Constrictibacter sp. MBR-5: one gene and its partner. The protein of the gene in region 1 interacts with the protein of each later gene in a pairwise test. Links are inferred from orthologs where the notes say so. Each region holds a gene or a part of one and is shown on either strand. Other genes may lie near its edges. The genes, in order: ABIE65_RS00035 and ftsA.

Region 1 (13,998 bases):
CGGAATGCCATGCCGTCCGCTCCATCACGTCGCGTAACGGATGGATGCCAAAATACGTGGAGACGGGCTTGTCGTCCGGCCGGCTTGGTGCGGCGGACCACCAGTCCGCTACACGCCGCCGCACCACCGCACCGTAGTCGGCGATGGCGCCGAAGCTCTGCATGTCGTCCGGCGGTCGCGCGACCAGAGCCTCGGCGGTCAGGGTGCCGTCGTCCGCCATTTCGACGAAAGATTCCGGAATCCGGAAGATATGATGCGTGAGCACCCGGTAGGTGCGGTCGCGGTTCGGCACCTTGTGCGTGAGCAGGTCGTCCGGCATCTGGCGCACATAACGTTCCGCTGCAGCCAGGATCGTATTCATGCGGCCGGCGATTTCCGATACCGTCAGCTCTCGCCGGGCCTCCACCGCAATGCCGAGGAACGCGGCCACGTCCTTCAGGGATTGGCCGAAGACGAAACTATCGCCGCGTGTGACCACCGGGATGGTGCGGATGCCCAGGCGCCGCAGCTCCTCGATCCCGTCCGGTCGGTCGGTGATGTTGATCGATTCGAACCCGATCGCACGGATCGAGAGAAACTCCTTGAGTTTCAGGCAACTGGTTCAAGCCGGCTGCCAGAATACCTTGATCGGCTCGGACATCTTCTTCCCTATTCTTTTGTTGGTCGAAGTATGAGGCCCGTCGGGGCGTCGGCGCAAGCCGCTTCGCAACTCGCTTCAGGCGTCCAACTCAGGGTAGTGGCGGAAGATGCCCTGCTCATTGTACGGCTGCCGCCGTTCGCTGGCGAGATATGCCGCGATGCGCGGCCGGTGCGCTACCTGGGTATGCAAAGCCGCTACCGCAGGCGCTTCCGACAGTAGCCTAGCCATCGCTATCGGGAATGCGTAGTTGAGGCCGTCGACCGCCTGGAAGAGCGAAAGGTCCGCATATGTGATGGCATCGCCAACGAGATGTTCGGTCCCGTGCGGATTGCGGGCGAGCACGGTTTCGAACCAGGCGAGATATTTCGGGATCCTTGAGTCCCGAAAATCGGCCGAACGCCGCTTCGCCTCGGTCTTCTGATCCTCGTAGTAGAGGCTCGATGCGATGGGGTGATGGCAGTCGTGTGCCTCGGCGACCAGATCGGCGATGGTCAGCTGGATCTGATGCGTCCACAACTGGCCCTGCTCGTCGCGCGGGGCGAGATCGAGTTTGCGCCCGAGGTAAAGCAGGATCGCCGCCGTCTGACCCACCAGGACATCACCATCCTTCAGGAACGGCGGCGCATAGGGGGGACGGTTCGCGCCGTCGCCTTCGAGCAACCGGTTCATCGCCACCATACCGTCGTGCCGCCGCGCCACGTCGACATAGTCGGCTCCGGCCTCTTCCAGAGCGAGCCGGACGAATTCCCCGCGGCCTTGCAGGCCCGGCCAATAGTAGAGTTCGAACGCCATGGCGCGCCTCCTCAGGAGTGAGTTTACCTCGATCTCAACGCGCGCCCTTCCGGGCGGTTCGTGCCCTCGATGGATCGCGGAGGAGCGGTATCGACGCGCCCCCCTGGCCGTGCGGGGCGACGCGCGCCGCGCGGCGTGGTAGGTAGACCACGCTTGAGGCGTCGGTCGTCCGCCCGCGCGAAAGTGGCGCGGGGGCGGCCGGTATACCGCATCCTGAAGACTGAACTGGCCCGCCAATGCGAAAGCTGTCCCTCTCGAAAGACAAGATCCGTGTCCTCCTGCTCGAGGGGGTTCATCCCTCAGCGGTGCAACATATGGCCGACAGCGGCTACACCTCGATCGAGGAGGTGCCGAAGGCTTTGGCCGAGCGGGATCTGATCGAGCGGTTGCGCGGCGTCCATATCCTCGGCATCCGATCGCGGACGCAGGTCACGCAGGAGGTGATCGCCGCGGCAGACCGGCTGATCGCCGTCGGCTGCTTCTGCATCGGCACCAATCAGGTCGATTTGGTCGCGGCGCGGCGCGCCGGCGTGCCGGTGTTCAACGCGCCGTTCTCCAATACCCGCAGTGTCGCTGAGCTCGTCATGGGCGAGATCGTTATGCTGATGCGAGGCATAATGGAGAAGTCGCGCGCAGCCCACCGTGGCGAATGGCTGAAGTCGGCGGCCAACAGTTGGGAGGTGCGGGGCAAGACCCTTGGCATCATCGGCTACGGGAACATCGGCTCGCAGCTTGGCCTCATTGCCGAGAGCTTCGGCATGCGGGTTCTCTATTTCGATCACACCGATAAGCTGCCGCTCGGCAATGCCGTGCCCGTGAAGTCGCTGCCCGAACTCCTGGCAGAGAGCCACGCCGTGTCGCTTCACGTGCCGGAGACGGCGTCCACGGCCGGCATGATGGGGGCGGCGGAGATCCGGGCGATGCGGCAGGGGGCGTTCCTGATCAACGCGTCACGAGGCAACGTGGTCGATCTCGAGGCTCTCTCGGCAGCGCTGAAGAGTGGGCACCTGCTGGGGGCCGCGATCGACGTGTTTCCCGCCGAGCCTTCAAGCTCGATCGAGGAATTCGTGTCGCCCCTGCGCGGCCTTCCCAACGTCATCCTGACGCCGCATATCGGCGGTAGCACGGCCGAAGCGCAGGAGCGGATCGGCCTCGAGGTGGCGAAGAAACTCGGCGACTACAGCGACGTCGGCAGCACCATTGGGGCGGTGGAGTTCCCGCAGGTCCAGCTGCCGACCCGCCCGAGCGGCTATCGCTTCATGCACATCCACCGCAATGCGCCGGGGGTTCTGGCGCGCGTCATCGAGGTCTTCTCGCGGCACGGCGCCAACATCGGAGCGCAGTACCTCCAGACGGATCCGGACGTGGGATATCTGGTGGTAGATGCTGACGCCGAAGGCGATTGGGACGGTGCGGCGATCCTCTCCGACCTCCGCGCGATACCCGAGACGGTTCGGGCGCGGATCCTCTATGGTGCGTCGCACTGAGCCGGCAAGGTCTCCTCACAGCAGTATCGACCCGGCGACCGCCGTTGCGGCGACGACTGCCCAGACCGGGGCCCTCCACACCTGGAGGGCCAGGAATGCGGTGAGGGCGATGGCGAAGTCGAGAGGGCCGCGCACCGCGCTGATCCAGATCGGGTCGTAGAGAGCTGCGCCCAGCAGGCCGACCACCGCGGCGTTGACGCCAAGGAGCACGGCCTGGGCGTGCGGCTCGTTGTGGAGGTCGTTCCAGAAGGGGAGCGTGCCGACGACGAGCAGCAGGCCGGGCAGGAAGATCGCGACCACCGCGACCAAAGCCGTCAGAATCGGTGGTGCGAGCGCCGCACCGTTCGGCGCAACGACCATGCCGAGATAGCCGGCGAACGTGAAGAGCGGCCCGGGAACAGCCTGTGCCGCGCCATAGCCGGCGAGAAACGCGTCGGATGTGACCCAGCCTGGGTCCACCACCTCCGTCTGCAGCAGCGGCAGGACGACATGACCGCCGCCGAACACCAGCGCGCCTGTGCGGTAGAAGGCGTCCGCCACCGATAGCAGCGTGGGCTGGGTGCTGCCGAAGAACGGCAGGCCGACGAGAAAGGCCGTGAAAAGAGCAAGCGCGGTCCACGCACTTCGCCGGCCTATCGGAAACCCGACAGCCGGCCCTGGTGCCGGCGCCTTGTCGCGCAGCAGGAGTGCGCCAGCGGCCGCGCCGAGCATGATGACCGCGATCTGCGTCAGGTTCGTCTGCCACAGGATGACCGCGACAGCGGCGATGCCGGCGATCGTCGCACGCTCCCGATCCGGGCAAAGGTTGCGTGCCATGCCCCACACGGCCTGGGCGACGACCGCCACTGCAATCAGCTTCAGGCCGTGCAGCCACCCTGCCCCTTGAGACGATTCGGCGAGGCCCCAGGCGAACGCGATCAGCAGCAGTGCGGAGGGGCCGGTAAACGCGAGCCAAGCGAGAACCCCGCCGGGCAAGCCGCCGCGCAGGATGCCGACGGCGAAACTGACTTGGCTGCTGGCTGGGCCTGGCAGGAACTGGCAGAGCGCCACCAGGTCGGCATAGCCGCGCTCGTCGAGCCATCGGCGTTTCACGACGAAGGCTTCGCGATAGTAGGCGAGGTGGGCGATCGGCCCGCCGAAGGACGTCAGGCCCAGTCGCAGGAACACCAGGAACAGTGCCGGTAGCGACGTGCGCTCCGGCGGTTCGACGGTGTCCTCAGGCTCAGACGGGGGAGAGATGGTTGTCCCAGAGGTCGACATGAACGCAATCCCCTTCTGGCGCGTCGGGCCCCCAAAGTTCGCGCGCCGTGAAGCGGACGCTGTAGCAGTGCTGCGGAGCTTCGCCCCGGTCGTGGGCGTTGGTATCCGGGAACACGAACACGCCATGGTCGATGGCGATCGTGCCGTTCCGGCCGCGGACGTAGCGCGGGATGCGCGTGTGGCCGGTCGGGTGGATGTTTCGTGCAACGACCCGCTGACCGGCAGTGAAACGCGCAGGGGCGTCGGCGCGCTTCGCCGAACCGCCGCGTCGGATGACCTCGGCCATCCGCTCGGGGGGCACCGCCGCGATTCCGGCAGGGGCGGGGCGCAAGGCTTTCAGCTGTTCCATCTCGTCGGCGCCGACGAGACCCTTCTCGACGAGCAGGGTCTCCAGCCCGTGCAGCCAGTGTTCGTAGTAGGTCGTGCCGAGATAATCCGCCGGATTCATCCCCTCGCGGGCGAAGCGGCTGGTGTCGATGTTCCATTTGCCCAGCGCGCCGGCGGCGAGCGTGATGCCGAAGGCGTGACGCTCCCATTCAGCATGAAAGACAGGTTCGTCCGCCTCCGGTGCGATTGGACCGAAGCCGTGCATGCCGCCGAGGTCGTGGGCGCCATTCATGTCGGGGCTCCCGGCCGGCTCGCCAGTCCCACGCCGATCATCGAATCGCGGGTCACCAGGCCGGCGAGCGTCTCCTCGTCCATGCCTTCGCTCCCCTCGGGGCGCATCGGCAGCACGAGGTACCGGAGCTCGGCCGTGGAATCCCACACCTTCACCGTCGTCGTATGAGGCAGTTCGACACCGAATTCGCGCAGCACGCCACGGGGATCGATAACGGCTCGGGCGCGGTACGGGGCAGCCTTGTACCAGACGGGCGGCAGGCCGAGCACCGGCCATGGATAGCAGGAGCAAAGAGTGCAGACGACGAGGTTGTGCACCTCGGCTGTGTTCTCCAGCACGACCATGTCCTCGCCCTGGCGTCCGACGAAGCCGAGCGACGCGATGGCCGCGGTCGCGTCCTTCAGGAGCCATGCTTTGTAACTCGGATCGGTCCAGGCTCTAGCAACGACGCGCGCACCGTTGCGGGGGCCGATCTTCGTCTCGTAGAGGTCGACGAGATAGTCGAGCGATGCCGGGTCGACCAATCCCTTCTCGACCAGCAGGGATTCGAGAGCCTTTACGCGCAGCGCGACATCGGACAGTTCCGACCCTTCTCCGTGATCGTCGTGCTGGTGGTCATGATGATCGTGCGGCATGGGTGTCGCCTCCACTGCGGCTGCCGGCCGATGCACATCCGTCCTGCGGAGAATGCCTGCCGCCGACCGAACGGTGCAAGCGTGCGATTGTGACGGACCGACCCGCGTAGCCGCCTGCACGCCCCGGGGGCGGATGGCGGGCTCTGTGCGCAGGGGGTATCGTTTCTGCAGAGCAATAGAGGGGAGGGACGATGAGCGCCGAAGCGATGGTGATGCCGAGCCTGATTTCCGGCCTGGACGACGCTTGGCTCGCACGGAGCCACGAAGAGATCATCGAGCCGGATCTGCCGATCTGTGACCCCCACCATCATCTCTGGCAGCGCGACGGACACCCGTACCTGCTCACCGATTTCCTCCTCGACGCCGGCAGCGGGCACAATGTCGTCAGCACAGTCTACCTGGAGTGCGGCTCGTTCTATCGGACCCAGGGACCGCCCGAACAGCGCTCGGTCGGCGAGGCGGAATTCGTCGCCGGTATCGGCGCCATGAGCGACAGCGGCTGCTACGGTGCGAGCCGCGTCGCCGCTGCCTTCGTGGGCTATGCCGACCTGAGGCTCGGGGCGCGTGTCGCACCAGTGCTGGAGGCGCTGGCCGCTGCCGCAGGGGGGCGGTTCCGCGGCGTCCGGCAAGCCGCCGCCTGGGATCCCGGATTCGTTATCGCCAGCAGCCATGGCCGCCCCGACCCCGGCCTCTACCGCGACGCGATCTTCCGCCAGGGCATCGCCGTTCTCGGCCGGATGGGGCTGACTTTCGATGCCTGGGTGTATCACCCGCAGATCAGCGATGTCGTCGATCTGGCACGGACCTTCCCGGAACTGCCCGTCGTCCTCAATCACGTAGGCGGGCCGATCGGCATCGGCCACTATGCGGGGCGTCGCGACGAGGTGTTCGCGGACTGGTCGGCAGCGATGCGCGACCTGTCCGCATGTCCCAACGTGCACGTGAAGCTGGGCGGGCTTGGGTCGAAGCGGGCAGGGTTCGGGTGGCACGAGCGGCCGGAGCCGCCCACCTCGCAGGAACTGGCCAACGCTTGGCGGCCCTACGTGGACACCTGCATCGAGGCGTTCGGCGCCGGGCGCTGCATGTTCGAGAGCAATTTCCCAGTAGATAAAGCGTCCTGCACGTATGCGGCGCTGTGGAACGCGTTCAAGCGCCTCGCCTCTGGCGCGTCGCCCGCCGAGAAGGCCGACCTGTTTCGCGATACTGCACAGCGGTTCTATCGCCTCGCCTGATGCAACCGGAGGGCGGCAGCGACGTTCGTCCCCCGTCACAGAACGATCGACGAGGATCCCATGAACCGGAATCGGACATCCTGCGCCTGCGGTTTCGGCAACCCGCGCGCGCTCGCCCTATTGGGGATCGCCGCCGGTGCCGGGTGGCTGCTGTATGAGGCGTTCCGGCGCTATCTGCCGCAGCGGCCGGGCGGCCACGGGCCAGTGCCGCGCCCGGACGGGGAGGGGATCGATCCGCGCGATGCGCCGGAACGTCCGGTTACCGGATCGATGACACCGCACGAGATGGAAGAGAATGCCTGGGGCACCGCTGCGCCGCACGTCGGTTCTTCGGAGACGCCGCCCCGCTACGCCGAATGACCCGAAGCGATCCGGGCTTTCCGCGCGACGATCTTCGGGCCACCATCTGGCGATGCGCGGCCTCATTCTTCTGATCCTGTTCCCGCTCGTCCTGCTCCTCCCTTCGGGGGCGGCATCAGTGCGTGCGGACGATGTGGTCGCACGGCGGCAGATGGTGGTGGTGAGCCATCCCCTCGCCGCGCAGGTGGCGATGGATGTTCTTCGCGACGGCGGGGGCGCCGTCGATGCAGCGATCGCCGCGCAGCTGGTGATGACTTTGGTCGAGCCGCAGTCGTCCGGCATCGGCGGCGGTGCGTTTCTCGTCCTGCGACGCGCTGAGGACGGCCGGATCCTTACCTATGACGGCCGTGAGACGGCACCCACCTCGGCGACGCCAGGGATGTTCCTGAACACCGACGGCCGGCCAATGGCCTTCGACGAAGCGGCGGCCGGCGGAATCGCGGTTGGCGTGCCAGGGGCGGTCCGGATGCTGGGCATGGCGCACGCCGCTCACGGCAAGCTGCCCTGGCGACGGCTCCTGGAGCCGGCGATCGCTCTGGCGGAAGCTGGTTTTCCGGTATCGGAGCGGCTCGCCGCGTCGATCGCCGCGGCGCCCCAACTGCGATCGGCGGCGGTGGCGGGGACCTATTTCTTCGACCCGCCGGGGATCCCGCACGGCCAGGGCACTGTGCTGCGCAATCCGGCGCTCGCCGCGACCTTGCGCGTTCTGGCCGACGAAGGGCCCGGCGCCTTCTACGCCGGGAAGATCGCGCGCGAGATTGTCGCGGCCGTCCGCCGCGCGCCGATCCATCCAGGCGGAATGACCGAGGACGATTTGGCTGGATACGAGGCCAAGGCACGGCCGCCAGTGTGCGGCAGTTACCGCGGCTACCGTGTCTGCGGCGCGCCGCCCCCAACGTCCGGGCCGGTCACCGTGCTGCAGACGCTCAAGATGCTCGAGCGCTTCGACATGCGTGCCCTCGGGCCTTGGTCGCCGCAATCCGCGCACCTGTTCGCCGAGGCGTCGGCGATCGCCTTTGCCGATCGCAACATGTGGCTGGCCGACCCCGACCGCGTCGATGTGCCGACAGCGGGCCTGCTCGATGGCGGATATCTCGCCGGGCGCGCGGCGCTCATCGATCCAGGAAGGGCTCTCGACGAAGTCGAAGCCGGCGTTCCGGTGCACCGCCGGACCGACCTGTCGCCCGACGCGATGGAGCGGCCGCCGGGGACAGCGCATATGAGCATCGTCGCCGACGACGGCGACATCCTGTCGATGACGACCAGCGTCGAGCGATCGTTCGGAACGGGGCTGATGGCCGGAGGCTTCATCCTGAACAACCAACTGACCGATTTCGCCTTCCGGCCGGCGGCCGACGGGTCGCCCGTGGCCAATGCCGTGGCGCCTGGGAAGCGGCCGCGGAGTTCGATGTCGCCGGTGATCGTCACCGACCCTGACGGTCGACCCGTCCTGGTCACGGGCTCGCCCGGCGGCGCTCACATCATCAACTACGTGTCCAAAAGCATCGTCGCGCAACTGGACTGGGACATGGGACCGGCAGCCGCGGCTGTGCTGCCGAATCTGTCGGACCGGAATGGCGTGGCGGCGGTCGAGACGACGATGCCTGCCTCGGTCGTAGATGCCCTGGTGACGCGTGGTCACGAGGTACGTCGCGTCACGCTGACGAGTGGCCTCAACATGATCCGCATCCTTCCCGACGGTTCGCTGGTCGGTGCGGCGGATCCGCGCCGTGAGGGCGTCGCAATGGGAGACTGAGGAAGACGAAAAGAGTTGCGGGCGGCAGGCCGACGGCCTTAATAATCGCGGCCCCGCCGGGTGAGCGACCCTCCGGGTTCCCTCCGGATCGGCAGTGGGCGCCAGGGCGCCGGTGCCGGCGGCGCCATGGCCGATCCAATCTACTTTCTGCGTCAGCAGGATCCGGGATGGTTTGGCGGCCCGATCCGCATGGTCTGCCGCGCACAGCCTGCGCAGGCCCGCTTCCGGTCGTTCGTGTTTGGGTAGGTCCCGCGTGTCGCCCCGGTGGCAGGCCGCGCATCGCGAGGTGAGATGTTCTCGAGTTTTCTCGGCCTGGTTTCGGCAGATCTGGCGATCGACCTGGGCACGGCGAACACCCTGATCTATGTCGGCGGCCGCGGCATCGTGCTGAACGAACCGTCCGTCGTGGCGATCGCCACAGTGAAGGGGCGCAAGCAGGTGCTGGCCGTCGGCGAGGAGGCGAAGCAGATGCTGGGCCGCACGCCGGGTAACATCGAGGCGATCCGTCCGCTCCGCGAAGGTGTCATCGCGGACTTCGAGGTCGCCGAGGAGATGATCAAGCACTTCATCCGCAAGGTGCACAACCGGCGCAGCTTCGTCAGTCCGCAGGTGATCGTCTGCGTGCCGTCCGGTTCCACCGCGGTCGAGCGCCGTGCCATTCAGGAATCCGCCGAGAGTGCTGGCGCGCGCCGTGTCTATCTGATCGAGGAGCCTATGGCGGCCGCCATAGGCGCCGGCCTGCCCGTCACCGAACCGACTGGGTCCATGGTCGTCGACATCGGCGGGGGCACCACCGAGGTCGCCGTGCTGTCGCTGGGCGGCATCGTCTATTCCCGCTCGGTCCGTGTCGGCGGCGATAAGATGGACGAGGCGATCATCGCCTATATCCGCCGCCACCATAACCTGCTGATCGGCGAGAGCACGGCGGAGCGGATCAAGAAGGACATCGGCTCGGCCTGTCCGCCGCCGCGCGGCGAGGAGCAGTGGATGCCGATCAAGGGCCGCGACCTGATGACCGGCGTCCCGCGCGAGATCGCCGTGACCCAGACCCAGGTCGCGGAGGCATTGTCCGATCCCGTCAACGCGATCATCGAGGCGGTGACGGTTGCGCTGGAGCATACCGCACCCGAACTGGCGGCCGATATCGTCGACAAGGGTATCGTCATCACCGGGGGCGGCGGGCTGCTGACCAATCTGGACGTGGTCCTGCGCCATACTACCGGCCTGCCGATCACCATCGCCGAGGACCCGCTGTCCTGCGTTGTCCTGGGCACGGGGCGATGCCTGGAAGAAATGAAGCTGCTGAAGCACGTCCTGATCGGCTGACCCGCCAGCGGTGCGAGGACGAGAGGTGGCACGCATACCCGGACCGCCACTGAAAGAATCACTGCCCCTGAAGGCCATACTCCGGCGGTTCGTGTTCATGGCCTTCGTCGGGGCGGCGGTCGCCCTGATGCTTGTCGGCAAGATCGAGACCGTCGTGGTCGAGGAACTGCGCATGCGTGCGACGGACGCCATAACGCCGATCCTCGATTTTCTTTCGCGCCCCGTGGCCGGCTTCGCCGGCGCAGTCGAGAGCCTCGACGAACTGGCGTCGCTGCGGTCCGAGAATGCCCGTCTGCGCGAGGAGAACGAGCGCCTGATCCACTGGCAGCTCCTGGCGCGCCGCCTCGAGGGCGAGAACCAGTCGCTCCGCGACCTGCTGCGCCTGAAGCCGGGGCCGCCGGCACGCCACATCGCGGCGCGTGTCGTCGCCGACACGGGCGGGGCGTTTGCGCGTTCCGTATTGGTCAACGCCGGGACGCTGGACGGCGTCCGGCAGAAGCAGAGCGTCCTGTCATCCGAGGGGCTCGTCGGCCGCGTGGTGCAGGTGGGGCGCCGGTCGGCGCGCGTCCTACTGATCACCGACCTCAATTCGCGGGTGCCCGTCGTCGTGGGCGATCGGCGGCTGCACGCGATCCTCTCCGGCACGAACGGCGACCGGCCCGTGCTGCGGTATTTTGTCGGTGACGACACGGTCGCCGACGGCGACTTCGTCATGACCTCGGGGCAGGGGGGCATGTTCCCGCCCGGCCTGCCGATCGGTACGGTGGCGCGGGCCAGCGCCGAATCCGACGACGCCGCCGAAGTGGTGCCGTTGATCGACTGGCACCGTCTGGAGTTCGTGCGCATCGTCGACTTCAGTGGTGGATTGGTCAGCGAGTCCGGGGCTCTCCGCTGAGATGCGGTGGACGATCTGGCAGAAGCTCGATCGCTGGGCCCGTCTCTCCACGCCCTTCGTACTCGGCCTGATGCTGGCGATCGTGGCGGTACTGCCCTGGCCGCTGCCGGGAGCGCCGCCGGTGACGCCGGCGCTGCCATTGGCCGCGGTGTATTATTGGACCCTGCAGCGCGACGACGTGCTGCCGCCGCCGGCCGTGTTCTTCCTCGGGTTGACCCAGGACCTGCTCGGCGGCGCGCCGGTGGGGCTCAACGCGCTCGTCCTGCTGCTCGCCAGCGCCCTCGTCCAGCTGCGCCGCGGTCCGCTCGCCCGGCAGCCCTTCGTGGTCACCTGGTGGGGCTACGCCGTCCTGGCGGCGCTGGCCGAGGTCGCCCTGTGGGCGTTCGGATCCCTGTATTTCCTCGTTCCGCTCGCGCCCCAGCCCTTCCTGGTCCAGTATCTGCTCGGCGTCTGCCTCTATCCGCCTCTCAGCCTGCTGTTCGCGGGTGTCCAGCGCGTCGTGGTGGGAAGGGCCTGACATGCGTCGCGACAACAAGCGATACCGGACCTTCACCCGCCGCGCGCTGCTGCTCGGCGCCGGGCAACTCGGCATGTTCGGCGTCCTCGCGAGCCGGATGTACTACCTCCAGGTCGTCGAGGGCCGGCGCTACGCCGCCATGGCCGACGACAACCGGATCAGCCCGCGGCTCGTCGCGCCGACCCGAGGGCTGATCTTCGACCGCGCTGGCGTGCCGCTGGCCGTGAATCAGAAAACGTGGCGCGTCTCGGTCACGCCGGAACAGAGCGGAGGCCTGGAAGAGACCCTCGACCGTCTCGCGCAGCTCGTGCCGATTGCCGATCATGATCGCCAGCGCGTGCTCAAGACGGCGCGTCGCCAGCGCGCGTTCCAGCCCGTCACCGTGCTCGACAGCCTCTCCTGGGAGGACATCGCGAAGATTTCGGTCAATGCGCCGGAACTGCCTGGGGTCGAGGTGGAGATGGTGCCGCGCCGGCTCTACCCCTATGGCGAGCTCGCGGGGCACGTCGTCGGCTATGTCGGGCCTGCCTCCGTCGCCGATCTGACGGGCGATCCACTTCTCACAATACCGGAATTCCGTATCGGTAAGAGCGGCATTGAGCGGGCTCGCGACGTTGCGCTCCGTGGCACGGCCGATATTCGAGAGGTGGAGGTCAATGCCGTCGGCCGGGTCGTTCGCGAGTTGCGCCGAATCGACGGCGAGCCGGGCAGGGATCTGACCGTCAGCCTTGATGTCGAACTCCAACGGTTCGCACTCAATCGATTGGGCACCGAAACGGGTGCGGCGGTGGTGCTCGACGTCAAGACCGGCGACGTCCTAGCCATGGCGTCCAATCCTGCCTACGATCCTAACGCATTCAGCCGCGGCATCACGCCCGAGGAATGGAAGACGCTCTCCACCGACGAGCGGGGTCCGCTGACGAACAAGGCTGTTTCGGGACAGTATGCGCCCGGCTCGACCTTCAAGATGATCGTCGCCGCGGCTGCACTCGAAGCCGGGGTGGTCACGCCCGGTCAGACGTTCTTCTGCGGCGGGTCGATCGAACTCGGCGACGGTCGCTTTCATTGCTGGCGCCGTGGCGGCCATGGCTCGATGAACGTACACGACGCGATCGCCCAGTCCTGCGATGTCTACTTCTATGAGGTTGCCCGACGCGTCGGCATCGATCGGATCGCCGAAATGGCCGCTCGCCTGGGGGTCGGCGTTCGTCTCGGCGTTGAACTGCCGAACGAACGCGCCGGCCTTGTGCCCACGCGCGCCTGGAAGAAGGCGGAACTCGGCAAGTCGTGGACCATCGGCGAGACCCTGATCGCAGGCATCGGTCAAGGCTACGTTCTGGCGACGCCCCTGCAGCTCGCGGTGATGACGGCGCGGCTGGTGAACGGCGGGTTGGCCGTCTCGCCGCGCATCGCCGCCGCACTCTCCGGCGGCGATGGCGCCATGCGGCCGTTGCCGGTCGCTTCGGCCGGCCCGGTGGGCATCTCACAGGAAACGCTTCAGGTGATGGGGCGGGCAATGGCGGCGGTCACGACGACCCAGCGCGGGACAGCGTATGCCGCCCGCATCGAGGACCGCGAAATGGCCATGGGCGGCAAGACCGGCACGTCGCAGGTCCGGCGGATCACCATGACGGAGCGTCGTACGGGCGTGCGCCGCAACGAGATGCTCGATCGCAAGGAGCGCGACCATGCACTCTTCGTCGGATATGCACCTCTGCACGCGCCGCGGTACGCAGTCGCGGTCGTCATCGAACACGGCGGCGGCGGATCGGCGGTGGCCGCCCCCATCGCCCGCGATATCCTGATCGAGACGCAGCGCCGCGATCCGGCGCGCACCCTGCCCGGTTCCCCGCAGGCGTCGGCATCGCCAGACGTCATGCAGGCGATGGAGGTGATGCGCCGATGATGACGACTCTGTTCCAGGCGCCGCCCTCCGAGGGGCCGAGGCTGCGCTTCGTGACGAAGCTGCTCCAAGTCAACTGGCTGCTGGTCGTCCTGGTGGTGGCGCTGGCTTCGATCGGCTGGCTGGTCCTCTACTCGGCCGCCGACGCCAGCCTCGAGCCGTGGGCCGGACGCCAGATGTATCGGTTTGCCTTCGGCCTCGCGATCATGCTGACCATGGGCTTCGTCGACGTCCGCTTCTATCTGCGCTGGAGTTACCTGATTTTCCTCGTCGTCCTGGTACTCCTCGTGGCGGTCGAAGTGGCCGGCCTGACGGGGATGGGCGCGACCCGCTGGCTCGATCTCGGGGTGGTCAGCGTGCAGCCGTCGGAGATGATGAAGCTCGCGCTCATCTTGGCGCTCGCGCGCTACTTCCACGACCTGGACGACGCGCAGGTCAACCGAATCGGGACGATGCTCGTTCCGGCGGCCATGATGGCGCTGCCGACGCTCCTGGTCCTGAAGCAGCCCGACCTCGGAACGGCGGTGCTGATGGTTGCCGTGGGGACCGTCATCCTCTTCGTCGCCGGCCTCGCGC
Region 2 (15,262 bases), on another replicon or contig:
TCATGCCCGACGGGCTGATCTGCGAGGCGACGGCGAACGGCATGTCCTCCTGCAGCGGAAGGAGCTGCAGCGCCGCGTCGCGCATGGTGAACCAGTCGCTCTCCGCGGTGACGCGCTCGCCGCGCATCAGGCGGCGGATGACGCCGATCGCCTCGTCCTGGCGGTCGCGCTGCACCATGGGGTCGATGCCGAGCGCGAAGGCGTCGGAGGAGAGGGCGCCGGGGCCGGAGCCGAAGATCGCGCGCCCGCCCGTCATGTGGTCGAGCTGCACCATGCGCTGCGCCACGTTGAACGGGTGGTGATAGGGCAGGGAGACGACGCCGGTGCCCAGCATGATGCGCTTGGTCCGCTCGCCCGCCGCCGCCAGGAACATCTCCGGCGAGGCGATGGTCTCCCAGCCGCTGGAGTGATGCTCGCCGCACCAGAACTCGTCGAGGCCCAGCCGGTCGCAATGCTCGGCGAGGTCCAGGTCGCGGCGGAACTGGAGCATCGGGTGCTCGCCGATCGGGTGGTGCGGCGCCAGGAACGCGCCGAAGCGCATGCGGGGGTTGGGGCTCGCGGTGGGCTGGGACATCGGGGCGGATCTCACTCTTATTGTGCGTGGTGCGAAGATGCCGTGCCCGCGATTTCCGGTCGAGTCCCCCACCCTCCGGTTGCTCGGTGCAGATCGGGGTGCGGTTGCGGTTGCTTCCGGGGGATTTGGCCGCTATATAGCCGCGCTTCACGGAGGGCGCGATGAAAGCCGACATTCACCCGGATTATCACGAGATCACGGTCATCATGACCGACGGGACCGAGTACAAGACGCGGTCGACCTACGGCAAGCCGGGCGCCTCGCTGCGTCTCGACATCGACCCGCTCGTGCACCCGGCCTGGACCGGCGGCACCGGCCGCATGCTCGACACGGGCGGCCAGGTCGCGCGCTTCAACAAGCGCTTCTCAGGCCTCGGCATAAAGTAGGCCGCGCGTCGATGCCGCAGGATCCCTCCGCAGCGCGCCCCGGCGCCGCCGCGAAGGGTCGCGGCATGACGCGTGAAGAGAGACAGGCGGCAGCGCTGCGCGAAAACCTCCGCCGCCGCAAGGACCAGTCGCGCGCCCGCACCCAGGCGGACGCCGCCGGCGAACCCGCGCCCGACGAGAGCTGACGCTTCGTAGTCCCACCTTCCCGGCCGGAGGGGCGCAGCCCCGGAGCGCCGGGACCCAGAGCCCGCGCACCGCCCCCCTGGGCCCCGGCGCGCGACGCCTGCGGCGCCGCGTCCGGGGAGGTGCGGATGAGTGCCTCCACCCGCACAACCCGCCGTTCCCGCCGCCCCCGCGATCCCGCATAATCCCCTCCAAGCACGAAGCACCGACGGGGGGAAGCGCATGTATCCGGGTCTGCACGACGAGGCGCGGTGGAGCCTGCCCGAGATCCTCGCCTGGCAGGCGGAGCGTCGCGGCGACGCCCTCTTCGTGCGCACGGTAGACGGCTCCGACCTCACCTACGCCCAAACCGCCGCCGCCGCCGCCCGCATGGCCGGCTTCCTCGCCGCCCTGGGCATCCGCCCCGGCGACCCGGTCGCCGTCATGCTGCCGAACGGCCTCGACTTCGTGCGCGTCTGGTTCGGCCTCTGCCGCCTGGGTGCCGTCGCCGTCCTGCTCAACACCGAACTGAAGGGCGCCTTCCTCGAGCATCAGGTCGCGAACAGCGGTGCGGCGCTCGCCATAGCCGACGCGTCCGCCGCCGCCCGCTTCGCCGAGATCGCGCCGCGCATCCCCGGCCTGAAGACCCTGCTGACCACCGAATCCCTGCCCGACGGTCCCGAGGCGCCGCCGCCGTTCGAGACCGTCCCCCTCGACGGCTGGCGCGCCGCCGCCCCCTATGACGGCCCCATGCCGCGGGCGCGCGACACCGCCTGCATCATGTACACCTCCGGCACCACCGGCCCGTCCAAGGGCGTGCTGATGCCCCAGGCGCACTGTTTCCTGTTCGGCCTGTCGACGGTGGAGCGGCTGCGCATGACGCCGGCCGACCGTTACTATGTCGTCCTGCCGCTGTTCCACGCCAACGGCCTGCTGATGCAGCTGGGCGCCACGCTGATCGCCGGCGCCTCGGCCGTCGTGCGCCCGCGGTTCAGCGCGTCGGCCTGGGTCGAGGACATCCGCGCCCACGGCTGCACCCTGACCAACATGCTGGGGGCCGTCGGCGCCTTCGTCTGCGCGCGGGCCCCCACCGCCGGCGACCGCGACCATGCCTTGCGCGCCGTCACCGCCGCCCCCAACCCGCCGGCGCACGAGGCCACCCTGCGCGACCGCTTCGGCGTGCCGGAGGTGGTCAGCGTCTACGGCATGACCGAGGTCAACATCCCCCTCTACGGCGAGGTCGGCCTCGCCCGCCCCGGCACCTGCGGCCGGCCGCTGGAGCGCTGGTTCGACGTGATCGTCGCCGATCCGGAGACCGACGTGGCCTTGTCGGCCGAGGCCCTGTCGGCGGGCGCGGTGGGCGAGCTGCTGGTGCGGCCGCGCACCGCCTTCGGCTTCATGGCGGGCTATCACCGCATGCCGGAGGCCACGGTGGCGGCGTGGCGCAACCTCTGGTTCCACACCGGAGACGCGGTGACGATGGCCGAGGACGGCTATGTCGTGTTCGTCGACCGCATCAAGGACTGCATCCGCCGCCGCGGCGAGAACATCTCGTCGTTCGAGGTGGAATCCGCCATCGAGCGCCTGCCCGGCGTCGCCGAGGCCGCCGCCTATGCCGTGCCCTCCGGCATCGACGGCGGCGAGGACGAGGTGATGCTGGCCGTCGTGGCTCAGCCCGGCGCCACCCTGGACCCCGCCGCCATCGCCGCCCACGCCGACCGCGAACTCCCCCGCTACGCCCAGCCCCGCTTCATCGAGATCGTGCCGGACCTGCCGAAGACCCCGACGGCCAAGGTGCAGAAGGCGAAGCTGCGCGCACGCGGGGTGGGGCCGGGGACGTGGGATCGGGTGGGGTGATAACGGGCTATCGCCAGAGGGAGCCGAAGAGCCTCAATTTCGCCGGGATCGGCGCCAATCCCATGGCGCGTCAAAATCGCTCTGCCAGATCCCACGACTGGCCGCTTTGGCGACCCGTTCTTCCTCTACGTAGTCACTGGAATATTTGACATAGGCGAGTGCCCAACCATTCTCGACGAGCCAACCGCCGATGTCATCGGTCGCCTTGGTCGCGCACCTACCGATAGATCGGCCATATCTGTCTGTGTCCAGGATAACGCAGTCCAGGGGAGCGCGATCGATCAGCTTTGTCAGCGCCAAGGTCGCCTGCTCTCCACACGACCACGCAGTGCTTCGAGTGCCGCAGTTCTGTGCGGCCTCAGGCGCATCGATTCCATGCAACCGGACGACCTCCGCGCCAATCTCAATCGTGTCGCCATCAATCACACGGGCATCACCTGCAACGGAGGTTCGTGAAGCCGCTTCAGTACTACGGTCAAAATTCGCGGACCGGCGAAGGCGTATTTCGATCCTCCGTCTAGATTTCTGATCACCCGTCGGTGCATTGACGCTTATCTGATCGGTAGGAAAGAGAAGCTGCCCGGCGGAGAGGGGGAGTATGGTGAGATCCTTCAAAGACGCGTGCTTATTTAACACATCGACAACCGAAACCGCTCGCGCTAGACCGAGTCCAGCGTTGTCGCCAGGCGCCAATCGCTCGGCTGGCGCCTTATTTTGCAAGACAGACAAGATGTTTGTATCGAGATTCGAGTTGCGCCCGATGATCGGTTGATCATCGGTGTGGCCGATTACTTCGATTATATCGACATTGTATTGATCGACCAATCGGATGATGTGGTCCGCAATCCTGCCAGATAGCTGTTGCTCGAATTCGGGTGAAACGGCAGCGCGGCCGGTCTGGAAGCTATAGCCGTCCGCTTCGCTAAGACTGATTATTGGCGGTAGGTCGTTATCCCCTGTCCTGGGGGCACTACGCGCAGCGCCAGCGGCCACAAGTTTACCAACCTGAGCCGGACTCGCGCCCGACAGCCCAAGGGGCTGAAGTTCATCCCGCAACGCTCGGCCATAGTCAGCATCAGCGGCTACTTCCACTAAGTCCTTGTCGGAACGTATCAACTGGTTCGCCGACGCAAGCTGGGCTGCATTGGCTTCTATCATCCTCGATGTAAGGCCCTTCTCGGCTGCCTGCTGCAAAATTTTCTGCGCGCGCACTAGATCACGCCACTCCTCGGCAATCTCGCGACCGGAGCGAGGGTCGTCGGGCTTCACGGCGAGGTTAATTAAATGAGAAAGCTCTACGATTTCCGTATGTTGTGAGGCGACTTTCGCTTGTAGCTCGCGCTTAGCATCCGCTTCAGCCTTAAACAAGATCGCGCTGGTGATGAGGAGACAAAAAATAACGAGTAGTAGCGCCTCCGCCATTGTCAAACCTAGGATGATGCCACGGCCATACCCTGCGCGGTTCTGGTTAATTGAAGTGCCGTGGCGCATTACCACCACCGCTTAGGGCGTGCGGGCGGTGGACCGTCGGCAGAGGCGTCATTCGAGGCTGTCTCTGCCTCATCCCTGACGGCGTACAATGGGGCGGTAGGTCTCGCTCGCTGGATTTCGAGGGAGGTACTGATCTGAGTGGCCACCTTCTCCATCGAATCCAGCGACTCCCTAAGCGCGCTGGTTGACTCCGTAAGACCTGCTGAAACAGCTACGAGCTCCGCGCTGGCATGGCGGCTACTTTCAAGCGCCTCGCGTGACAGCCGCGCGTTATCGTCTATCGTGCGGCTGAGCCGTTCGAGGATTTCGGACACGGGCTTAAGCTGTTGCTCGATAATATCGCCTGGGGTTTTTATCGCGAGGATCTGTTGTGCCACGGCTAAGATGGCATCGTTGACCGCATGCGAGGAGGCGGAAAGGCGCTCCGACTCCTGCGATAGCTTATCACCGGCTTCCTCAAGGCGAGCTCTGATCATCGATGTCATGGTACCGATCGTGTCGCCCGCGGCATGTGTTGCTTTATCCAACGGCTCGCGCGTTGCGGCGAGTGTGCTGTCAAACTCTGAACTCACCCGCTTCGTGAGGGACGCAACTTCTTTGCCCACTTCGTCATAAGCTTCGGTCAGGGATTGCTGGAGCGACCTTCGAAAGCCGGAGAGCTCTAAGGCGGTATTATCCAATTCGCGCCGCACTTTCCGTGAAGCTTCTGCGAGTTCCAATCGGGCAGAGCGTTCGACGTCGAGCGGATCCCTCCGCATCTGATTGAAAAGTACCCGCAGCGCTATCCCGGCGATTGTCGAGGCAATGGCGATGCCGAAGTTACGAACAATGTTTTCTGCGCCGGAAGAAGTGTCGAATTGATAGAGCGAGACGCCAAGGCTGCAGAGAGTGAAAAGAAAACCCATGTAGTAAAGGTTGTCGCCCGCCTGGTCGTCCCGCAGCGAAAAGCGCCGCAGCAAAACAGTAAATCCGGCGTAGGCAAGCATGAAGCATACGGGCACACCGGTAACAATATAGGGGGCAAGCCCGCTGAACTTGGAGACAAGTATGAAGGCGGCCCCAGCGGTAACGAATGCAAAAAAGACGAGCGCATTAATGTAGGGCCGGTCAATGTCATCAGTGCTACGTTGGCGGCGCATTTATGACGCTCCCTGAACTCGCTTGGCGGCCACTAATGTTCCGTTGCTGGCATTAATCCAGCGTTCCCAGAAAGAAAGATGCGACACAGAGTTAATATTCACGCCACTTCGCGGCACATAAATGATAGAGACTGCGGCACCGTATAGGTTGGCCTGAAGTCGCTGGTAGGCGCTAGACTTCTGGAATCTCTCATATGAAAGGTCGCCTTTATACTGGCTGTAGCCATCGGAATTCTGGATCATATCGGACGCGATAATCAGGCGCCGTTCCTTCAGCTGGTCCACGTCGCTGGCAAAACGTTCCGCGGTTATCTGTTGTATTGACTCCATAATCGGGGAACTTTTCGCGTCAGCGCCGTCGAACCCCGCTCTGAGCGCCTGTTCAAGGGGCTCTCTGAAGCCGGCTTGCCAGCGACGTCGAACGAGCTGCGGCGCTGCGGTTATCTCGCTAAGATTCGATCCATCGCCAGGGTTACACTTCGAAAACGCGATTGTCCCCCCTGGGTTAGGTGACGGGATCACGCGGAGTTCGAGCAGTCCGTGAATCGGCGTCTTGTATGCGAGGTCCTCAAGTGCAACCTTTAGTTCGGTCCGTGCAAGGACGGAAAGGCTGTCAGAGGTATCCAGCAGGACGACCGTGACCGACCGTGGGCCATCACTGGGGCACAGTGTTTCGCGGTCGAGAGTGGGGGCCGACGGCGTGGACGCATACAAATAAATGATTGCCCCGAGAACCAAGAGGCTGACCGCAAAAAGACTGGTCGCTACCGCTATGGCGGATAGATTGCGTGCTGGTGGTCTGCTACGCCTGCGGCGCGCCATTATGCGTCTCCGGTATAAGATCATCCAACTGGCGATAATGATCGATCGCGGTGTCAAACTCCCGATGTACGCCCTTGATATTGTCGCTTAATACTTGTTGAATTTCATGAATCCGTGCCTGCAATGTTTCCGACTCCCATCCAGTGGGTGGGTTGGCCGGGATAGATATCCGTTCTAACTGAAAGGGCATTGTGTAGCGCTTTGGTGGCTTGGTCGTTCGCGCGCTGACGTTCGCTTCCCGGTAGGTAGTGAGGAGTACCCCGCCGGTTCGCTCAAGATGGTTCTGATGCTGGTCGAATAAATGTACGAGGCGCGCTCTCGCAGCAAGGATCGAATCGTGCTCGGCTCGCCGGTCTGCCAGATCAGAGTAAATCTCCTTCAGCGCGTCATCATAGGAGTCGCGAACATCAATCAGCGTGTCGATGGCGTACTCCTTCTTCCGACTATAATCGGCCCGCGCTTTTCGCAGTCTCTGCTCCAGGTGGCCGTAGCCGGGGTAAGGATCGAAAAGAAAGAGAGCGTCAATAAATGCAATTAGAGAAAACAGAACGCCTAGAAAGAGTAAGATGGCAGACCGGATGTCGCCAAGGCCCAAGGGGTCGTTCGAGAGTTTTTCCAGGACAAGTTGAGCGCCGCCGTCAATAAATGTCGCGGTTATGTCTCGATAGTGTGCGAGAGCGAGGTTTAATGCAAGCGCGATGCCCGCGTATATTGGTATCGACAGTAGGCCGAAAAGCTTTCTGAAATAATTCCTGTGATTTAGGTTGCGTGCGCCGAAAACGGCCAAGACGATGGCGCTACCGATGTTTATTGCGGAAAATGAGAGTGCCTCAACGAATCCCCCGACCAAGCCTTGTTCGTTGCCTTTTGCAAGAAAGACGCTATTCGCGAGGGTCTCGACGACCAAAAGGGTAAATATTATCGAGATTTTAACGAAATAAATAGCGCCTTCTTGAACTCGCGCGGAGCGCCGCAACCCATTATCGGCCTTGAACGTATTTCGTTCTTCTTCAAGATCCTTTAAGTCGCGCCGGGCTCCATGTAGATCGTCGCGGCCTTTGGCCACCTCTGCCTTAAACGTGCCTACGCATGCCTGCGCAGCTTGTTCGATGGCCGAAAAGCGGCCTTCAAAGTCGAGGGCGGAAAGGCGGTCGGCATAGGTCTGCAACTCGTCTTCAAGAATTCCATGAGCGCGCTTCTTCTCCTGCTCCACGCGCTCCACGATCCGAGCTTCGACCTCATCAAGGGTTGCGGACGACGTTAGCGGCTCGCCCCGCCCACCGCGTTCCTTTCCAAAACGCTCTAACTGTAGGTCCGCGGCCACGCGGTTCACATCGAGGTCAGGGAAGACCTCGATCGATGGGCGACGATCATGCGAAGGCCGTTTGACCGTCTCCAGAAGGCGTGAGAGGGGTGTTGTTGGCACGTTGTCGGTCCTGTTCGACTACTGGCTCCGTGGCTTGCGCGATCACACTAGTGGAGGGAGATGAAGCCGGAAACCCCGGTTGCATCCAGCGTGATCCCGCCCGGAAAGGTAGCTCTAAGAGTTGTGGAATAAGAAAAAAAGCTCTATCTTGTCAAGGCCCCTGCGGGGTGCGCTGTCGGACCTGTGAATATGCCCAGCACGGACGGAAACGGCCGACGGTGCCCTTTGCGCTCCGCCTCCGTTGCGCACCGCCGCCATGGCCCGAGCGGGAGCCAGCCGCCCAACCCACCCGCCTACCCACAAAAAGGAATGTTCCGGTATCGCCGTCCGCCGGCCCGGCGCGCGGCCTGCCCCCGAAAAGGGAACGAATCGGGATGAACGCCAAGGCCGCACCGCCGCCGCGGCGGGCGGCCACCCCGGAAAAGGAATGAAAGGGAAGGTTCGGCAACCTGCCGCTCGCCGGCACCGGCCGCCGGCGCTCGGTTCCGGTCGGGGCGGTTCGGCGCCGGGCGCCGGCTCTCCGCTTCGCCGGAGCTTGCCCCGGACCTGATCCGGGGGCCGGGGCAGCGGGGAACGAGGCTGCCGCGGATGCCTGCCCACGAAAGGGAAGGTTTGGGAAGGAAAGGGAAGGTATCGGTATCGACCGGCACCGTCCCGACGCCCGCCGAGCCCGCACGGCGCCCCCCGCGCTCCATCCCTAGTCGACCCCGGCGGCGGTGCCGCCCCGCCGCGGATGCGAAGGGGGGGTGGACGCACCATATAGGGACTCGGTCAAAGGAGGGTCGGATGGCACATGTGGTCGGCGGATACGATCTCTGGTTCACGGGCAAGGCGTATTGGAAGGCGCATCGCAGCGTGGCCGGCGGGGAAGCGGACATGGTGCCGGTGACCTGGACGAAGGGCTGGCGGCGGGATTCGAACGGCTCGAACTTCCTCGAGGTGTGGTTCGAGAACGCGGACGAGGCGCAGGCGCGGTCGGGCGAGGCGGGGCCGTTCGTCGTGGCGCTGGCCGAGGCGAAGGACTTCGAGGTGGTGCCGCGGGTGTTCAAGGAGTTCCGCGGCCTGTTCGAGGTCGAGCCGACGGGGACGATCCTGAGCCCGAACAGCCTGGAGACGCGGATCCTGCGCCGGGTCGACGCGAACAAGACGGCGGTCGCGGCACCGGCGCCCGCGGCGGCGAAGAAGGCGAAGGCGAAGAAGTCGAAGATGGGCTGACGCCGCAGGGGCGCCGGCCGGGCCTTCACGGCCCGCGGCGCCCTCGGTTACGGAGAGCCTGGGGCACGGCGAGCCCCGCAGCGCCCCGTCCCTTAGTCCACCCAGACGGCGGTGCCGTCAGTGGAGGCCGGGGGTCGGCGTGGTGGCGGGGGCGGGCTCCCAGGTCCAGGCGGTGGGGTCGGCGAACAGGGCCTTGAGCAGGCGGTTGTTCAGGGTGTGGCCCAGGCAGACGCCTTCGAAGCGGCCGAGGATCGGCGCGCCGGCCAGGAACAGGTCGCCGATGGCGTCGAGCATCTTGTGGCGCACGAACTCGTCGGGGAAGCGCAGGCCCTCGGGGTTCATGATGGTCTGGCCGCAGATGACGACCGCGTTCTCCAGCGAGCCGCCGCGCGCATAGCCGGCCGCCTGGAGTTCGGCGACCTCCTCGAAGAATCCGAAGGTGCGGGCGGGTGCGATGTCGCGGCGGAAGGCGTCGCGGCGCAGGCTGCACGCGACCGTCTGGCGGGCGATGGCGCGGTTGGGGAAGTCGATCGTGACGTCCAGGCGATAGTCGGGTGCGGGCGACAGGGCGACGCGCTTGCCCGGCTCGGTGACGCAGACCGGCTTCAGGATGCGGATGGCGCGGCGCACGGTGTCCTGCTCGACGGTGCCGGCGGCGGCGAAGAGGTCGAGGAACGGGGCGGCGCTGCCGTCCATGGCGGGGATCTCGGGGCCGTCGATCTCGATCACGGCGTTGTCGACGCCGGCGCCGACCAGGGCCGCCATCAGGTGCTCGACGGTGGCGATGCGGGTGCCGTGCCGGTTGCCCAGGACGGTGCAGAGCTTGGTGTCGACGACGGAGTCCCAGCGCGCGAGGATCTCGCCGGCGCCGCGGGCCACGTCGGTGCGGCGGAAGCGGATGCCGCTGTCGTCGTCGGCGGGCAGGATGCGCATCTCGACCGGCCGACCGCTGTGCAGGCCGGCGCCCTCGCAGCCGATGGCGCGGGCCAGCGTGCCCTGGCGCGCCTTCAGCGCCGTGCGCGGCGCCGTGGCGGCGGTCGGTCCGGTGTGCAGGCCGATCTGTCCCGATGCGGGCATGCGGTTCTCCGTTCCGATTGCGTGGCCGAGTAGGGGGGCCGTGTGAGGGTGCCGATCGGGCCGGGCCCGAAAAGCGAAGTGCTCCGACATCGGGTTTATCGCCCGGCGCCGGAGCACTCAAATCACTTACTGTTACCGCCTGTTACACCCAGTCGGATGTAAGCGGGCGTGCCGGGTTGACGGGGAGGCCGTCCGCGCAACCCGGTCGCCTCCTAGTTGGCCTGGCGGCGCAGGAAGGCGGGGATGTCGAGCAGGTCCTCTTCCTGGCGCGACACGGCGAGGCGGTCGGCCGGGTCGAGCCCGCCGAGCTGCTTCTGGGCGTCGGGCTGGGCCGTTTCCCGCTGGGCCACCTCGCGCTGGGCCGTTTCACGCTCGGGCCGGCGCTCCGGCTGCGGCTGGTAGTGGGCCGCGGGCTGCTGGTAGGCCGGTTCGTGGTGCTGCGGCTCGCGCTGCTGGAGCTGGCGCTCGGGCTGGCGCTCGGGCGCCGGCTCCTGGCGGGCGCGGGCGTGGCCGGTCATCCGCTCGATCAGGCCGGGGAAGCCGAGCCGGCTGCGGCGCGGTTCCTCGGGCTCGGCGGCGCGCGGTGCCACCCGGTTCGACTGCACCGGCTGGCGCGGCTCGGTCGGCTGGATCGGGCGCGGGGCGATGAACGGCCGGTCGCTCGCCGTCGCGTCGTCCTCGGCCTGGTGCTGCGGCGCCGGGGCGGTGCCGCCCCAGGTGGCGCCGCCCGTCATACCACCCGTGGTGCGCTGGCCGAAGCTCGGCATGCGCGGCAGCGGCGCCGGCTGCTCGGGCTGGGCCTGGGCGGTGCCCGGCTGGTGCTCCGTCTGCTGGGCGGTGGCCACCGGCTCGTGCTGGACGGCGTGCGCCGTCGCCTGGGCGCTGCCCGGGTTGCGCGCGATCACCGGGGCTGGGCCCTGGCGCAGGTTCGGCTGCGGCGGCCGGATCGGGAAGGGCATGACCCGCGCCTGGGCGTTGGTCGTGGCGGCCGCCTCGGTCTGGCGCGGCAGCAGGTCGAGCTGGGCGTCAATGCCGGTGGCGACGACCGAGACGCGCATGACGCCTTCGAGGTTCTCGTCGAAGGTGGCGCCGAAGATGATGTTGGCGTCGGGGTCGACCTCGTCGCGGATGCGGTTGGCCGCCTCGTCGACCTCGAACAGCGTCATGTCGAGGCCGCCGGTGATGTTGATGAGGACGCCGCGCGCGCCCTTCATCGACATGTCGTCGAGCAGCGGGTTGGAGATCGCCGCCTCGGCCGCGTCGACGGCGCGCTTGTCGCCCGACGCCTCGCCGGTGCCCATCATGGCCTTGCCCATCTCGCTCATGACGGTGCGGATGTCGGCGAAGTCCAGGTTGATGAGGCCGGGCATCACCATCAGGTCGGTGACGCCGCGGACGCCGGAGTAGAGGACGTCGTCGGCCAGCTGGAAGGCCTGCGCGAACGTCGTCTTCTCGTTGGCGATGCGGAACAGGTTCTGGTTGGGGATGATGATCAGCGTGTCGACGAACTTGGCCAGTTCCTCGAGGCCGGAGTCGGCCAGCTTCATCCGGTGCGAGCCTTCGAAGTGGAACGGCCGCGTCACCACGCCGACGGTCAGCACGCCCTGCTCGCGCGCGGCGCGGGCGATGACCGGGGCCGCACCCGTGCCGGTGCCGCCGCCCATGCCGGCGGTGATGAACACCATGTGGCTGCCGGTGAGGTGCTCCAGGATCTCGTCGATCGCCTCCTCGGCGGCGGCGCGGCCGATATCGGGGCGCGAGCCGGCGCCCAGGCCGTGCGTCAGGCCGAGGCCGAGCTGGATGCGGCGCTCGGCACGCGACATCTCGAGCGACTGGGCGTCGGTGTTGGCGACCAGGAACTCGACGCCGCTCAGGTTGGAGCGGATCATGTTGTTGACCGCGTTGCCGCCGGCGCCGCCGACGCCGACCACGGTGATCCGGGGCTTCAGTTCCCGGGGTCGATCCGGCATGGACAGGTTTATGGTCATTGACGCCTCCCGCTGCAAACGTTGGATAGGGGGGTGGTGGGGGTCGGTCGGGGTGCCGCTCGGTCGCGGCACCGTTCGTGCTCTGCGCTCACATGTGCTCCCTCAGCCAGGTGCCGACTCGCGATAGGAAGCCGGCCGATTGGTCGAACGTTTCGAGGCTCTGGTAGGCGTGGCCGCCCTGCTCGCGGCCGGCGTAGATCAGCAGGCCGGCGCAGGTGGCGAAGGCGGGCCCGCTGGTCGCCTCGGCCAGGCCCATCACGCCAGTCGGGCGGCCAATGCGGACCTGCTTGTCGAGTGCCAGTGCGGCCATCTCGCGGGCGCCCTGCAGCTGCGAAGCGCCGCCCGTCAGCACGACCCGGCGCCCGGCGACGCGGTCGAAGCCGCTGGCGTCGAGGCGCGACCGCACCAGCTCGAAGATTTCCTCGATGCGCGGCTGGATGATGCCGATCAGCAGGGACTTCGGGACGTGGTGCGGGTTGGTCAGCGGGTCCTCGCCGATCGGCGGGACGTCGATGATCTCGCGCTCGTCGGTGGCCGAGGCCATGCAGCTGCCGTAGAGCGTCTTCAGGCGCTCGGCGTGGTTCACCGGCGTCGACAGGCCGCGCGCGATGTCGTTGGTGACGTGGGCGCCGCCGACCGGGATCGTGTCCGTGTAGACGACGCTGCCGTCGTAGAAGACCGAGACGCCGGTGGTGCCGCCGCCCATGTCGATCAGCGTGACGCCCAGGTCCATCTCGTCCTCGACCAGGGCCGCGAGCCCGGCGGCATAGGGCGAGACGACGAAGGCCTCGACGTCCAGGTGCGCGCGGCCGACGCAGGTCGCGATATTGCGGATCGGGCCGGCCTCGGCGGTGATGACGTGCATGTCGACGCCGAGCTTCTCGCCGAACATGCCGCGCGGGTCGCGGATCCCGCGATTGCCGTCGATCGTGTAGCCGAGCGGGATGAAGTGAACCATCTCGCGGCCGTTCGGCGCGAACTGCGCGCGGCCCTGGGCCAGCGCGCGACGGACGTCGACGTCCTCGACCTCGTGGCTGCTGAGCGCCACCTCGCTGGCGATGCTGTGCGAGGCCGGCTTGCCGCCGGAGATGTTGACGACGACTTGGCGCACGGTCTCGCCGGCCATCTGCTCGGCGGCGTGGATCGTGTTGATGATGGTGGCCTCGGCCGCCTCCATGTCGACGATGACGCCGTTGCGCAGGCCCCGCGACTCCTGGTGCCCGATGCCGACGACGCGCGGGCTCCGGTCGGCCTGCGGGCGCGCGACGAAGCAGCAGCACTTCGTGGTGCCGATGTCGAGCGCGGCGATCAGCCCGCTCCGTGCCTTGGCGTTCCCCTTGCTCACCGCAGTGCCCCGCCTGCTGCTGTCATGTGGACTTCCCCGGACCCGCGGTCCGCAGTTTTGCGCCCGGTGCCAGCTGGACGATGGTCCGGTCAGGCAGGCGCAGATCGACGGCGACGATGTCGCGTCCGAGAACCGCGTTCGTGCGCTCCATCGCCGCCAAGCGGCTCCAGGCGACGCCGATGTCCTGCGCCGGCAGCCGGATCTCGACGCGGTCGTCGAGCCTTATGTTCCAGCGCCGCTCGGCCACCCGGATGGCCGCGGTCATACGCTTTGCGAGGTCCGGCTCGCCGCCGAGCAGCTGCAGCAGGCCGGGCGCGTGGGTCGCGGCGTCCGGCCCGACGATGACCGGCAGGTTGCGGAACGGCCGCTTGTCGGCCACGCGGATGACCTGGCCCTGGTGATCGATGATCTGGAGGCGGCGGTCGACCTGCCAGAGGGCGAGCGGCTGGCGCTCGACGATGTCGACCCGGACGACATCCGGCAGAGAGCGCTCGACCCGAGCGCTCCGCACCCAGGGCAGTCCCTCCAGGCGCTCGCGCGCGGCCTGCGGGTCGAACCCGATGATCGGATCGCCGCGTCGGACGTCGAGAGCGGCGAGCAACTCGTCGCGCGTGGTCCGCTCACGACCGCTGACGGCCACATCCGCGACCTTGAGGCCCAACTCTGCCGAAGCTGCGACGGCTCCCAGCCGCAGCGCGGTGACGCGCTCGCCCAGCCAGCCGGATGCCTGCAACTGCATGACGCCGCCCGTCAGCACGGCCAGGACGGCGGTGGCGGCGGCGACCTGGATTGTCGGACGCAGCCAGGGCGGGGCTGGGCGCTTTCGTGTCGGGCGTCGCCGGCCTTGCCGGTCGTTGCTGCCGACGCTCAGGAGTCGCATCGTGCCGCCTCCACCATCCAGACGCAGAGCTGCTCGAAGTCCATGCCGATGTGCGCAGCCTGCTCCGGGACCAGGGAGAGGGGAGTCAGGCCGGGCTGTGTATTGATTTCCAGCATGTACAGCGTTCCGGGCGGGTCGCCCGCGTCGTCGTAGCGGAAGTCGCAGCGCGTGACGCCGCGGCAGCCGAGTGTGTCGTGCGCCAACCGGGCCCACTCCATCGCCTGTGCGGCGATCGCTTCGGGCACCGGCGCAGGAACCAGATGCTCCGTCTTTCCATCGGTGTACTTGGCTTCGTAGTCGTAGAAACCCTGGAGCGGCCGAAGTTCGGTCACGGCGACCGGCCGGCCGTCCATGACGGCCACGGTCAGTTCACGGCCTGGGATGTACTTCTCGACGAGCACGTTCCTCCCGAAGGCCCAATCCACCGTCTTCAGCGGTGCGGCGTTGTCGCCCTCCGGGACGATGAGCACACCGACGCTCGACCCCTCGCTCGCCGGCTTGACGACATAGGGTGCCGGCATGGCGCTGTGCGCTTCCGCGACGGGCACCTCGACGCCTTCCGGACAGCGGATCCCGACCGACGCGAAAATCCGCTTGGCGGCAGGCTTATCCATCGCGATCGCCGACGCACGCACCCCGGAATGCGTGTAGGGGATGCCGAGAATTTCGAGGACCCCCTGGATGCAGCCGTCTTCGCCGAACCGGCCGTGCAGCGCATTGAAGACCACGTCGGGGCGGGGCGTCAGGTCCGCGAGCAGGGCCGTGAGATTGCGTTGCAGATCGATCGAGGTGACGCGATAGCCCGCGTTCTCCAGCGCGCGAGCAACCGCGTCGCCGGTCACGAGCGAGACGGCGCGCTCGGTCGACCAGCCGCCCTTGAGCACGGCGACGTGCTTCATG

What was found.
Region 2: the proteins of ABIE65_RS00035 (region 1) and ftsA interact in binary tests that used the Escherichia coli proteins (3 or more experiments, as listed by UniProt). The link is inferred for Constrictibacter sp. MBR-5 from one-to-one orthologs.

The regions. Positions count from the first base shown.
Region 1 is NZ_JBEPTK010000001.1:1,472-15,469, reverse strand. Bases 8,274-11,089 are described here. They hold ABIE65_RS00035 (rod shape-determining protein), read left to right. Parts: upstream 8,274-9,072; coding sequence 9,073-10,107; downstream 10,108-11,089. Other genes in these bases: mreD (rod shape-determining protein MreD), read left to right, coding at 11,004-11,089; mreC (rod shape-determining protein MreC), read left to right, coding at 10,205-11,002; ggt (gamma-glutamyltransferase), read left to right, coding at 8,274-8,781. Outside these bases: ABIE65_RS00080 (DinB family protein), read right to left, coding at 1-478; ABIE65_RS00075 (glutathione S-transferase), read right to left, coding at 716-1,432; serA (phosphoglycerate dehydrogenase), read left to right, coding at 1,669-2,919; chrA (chromate efflux transporter), read right to left, coding at 2,935-4,179; nthB (nitrile hydratase subunit beta), read right to left, coding at 4,142-4,798; nthA (nitrile hydratase subunit alpha), read right to left, coding at 4,795-5,433; ABIE65_RS00050 (amidohydrolase family protein), read left to right, coding at 5,625-6,665; ABIE65_RS00045 (hypothetical protein), read left to right, coding at 6,726-7,025; more of ggt, read left to right, coding at 7,078-8,273; more of mreD, read left to right, coding at 11,090-11,519; mrdA (penicillin-binding protein 2), read left to right, coding at 11,521-13,425; rod shape-determining protein RodA, read left to right, coding at 13,422-13,998. UniProt on the Escherichia coli protein: Forms membrane-associated dynamic filaments that are essential for cell shape determination. Acts by regulating cell wall synthesis and cell elongation, and thus cell shape.
Region 2 is NZ_JBEPTK010000010.1:75,557-90,818, reverse strand. What follows is about bases 11,355-14,335. They hold ftsA (cell division protein FtsA), read right to left. Parts: upstream 13,483-14,335; coding sequence 12,226-13,482; downstream 11,355-12,225. Other genes in these bases: ABIE65_RS18960 (cell division protein FtsQ/DivIB), read right to left, coding at 13,505-14,335; ftsZ (cell division protein FtsZ), read right to left, coding at 11,355-12,137. Outside these bases: ABIE65_RS19015 (LLM class flavin-dependent oxidoreductase), read right to left, coding at 1-574; rpmE (50S ribosomal protein L31), read left to right, coding at 736-960; ABIE65_RS19005 (AMP-binding protein), read left to right, coding at 1,366-2,979; ABIE65_RS19000 (thermonuclease family protein), read right to left, coding at 3,013-4,470; ABIE65_RS18995 (methyl-accepting chemotaxis protein), read right to left, coding at 4,470-5,609; ABIE65_RS18990 (hypothetical protein), read right to left, coding at 5,610-6,431; ABIE65_RS18985 (hypothetical protein), read right to left, coding at 6,412-7,857; ABIE65_RS18980 (hypothetical protein), read left to right, coding at 8,644-9,072; lpxC (UDP-3-O-acyl-N-acetylglucosamine deacetylase), read right to left, coding at 9,190-10,149; more of ftsZ, read right to left, coding at 10,362-11,354; more of ABIE65_RS18960, read right to left, coding at 14,336-14,362; ABIE65_RS18955 (D-alanine--D-alanine ligase), read right to left, coding at 14,350-15,261; murB (UDP-N-acetylmuramate dehydrogenase), read right to left, coding at 15,258-15,262. UniProt on the Escherichia coli protein: Essential cell division protein that assists in the assembly of the Z ring. May serve as the principal membrane anchor for the Z ring.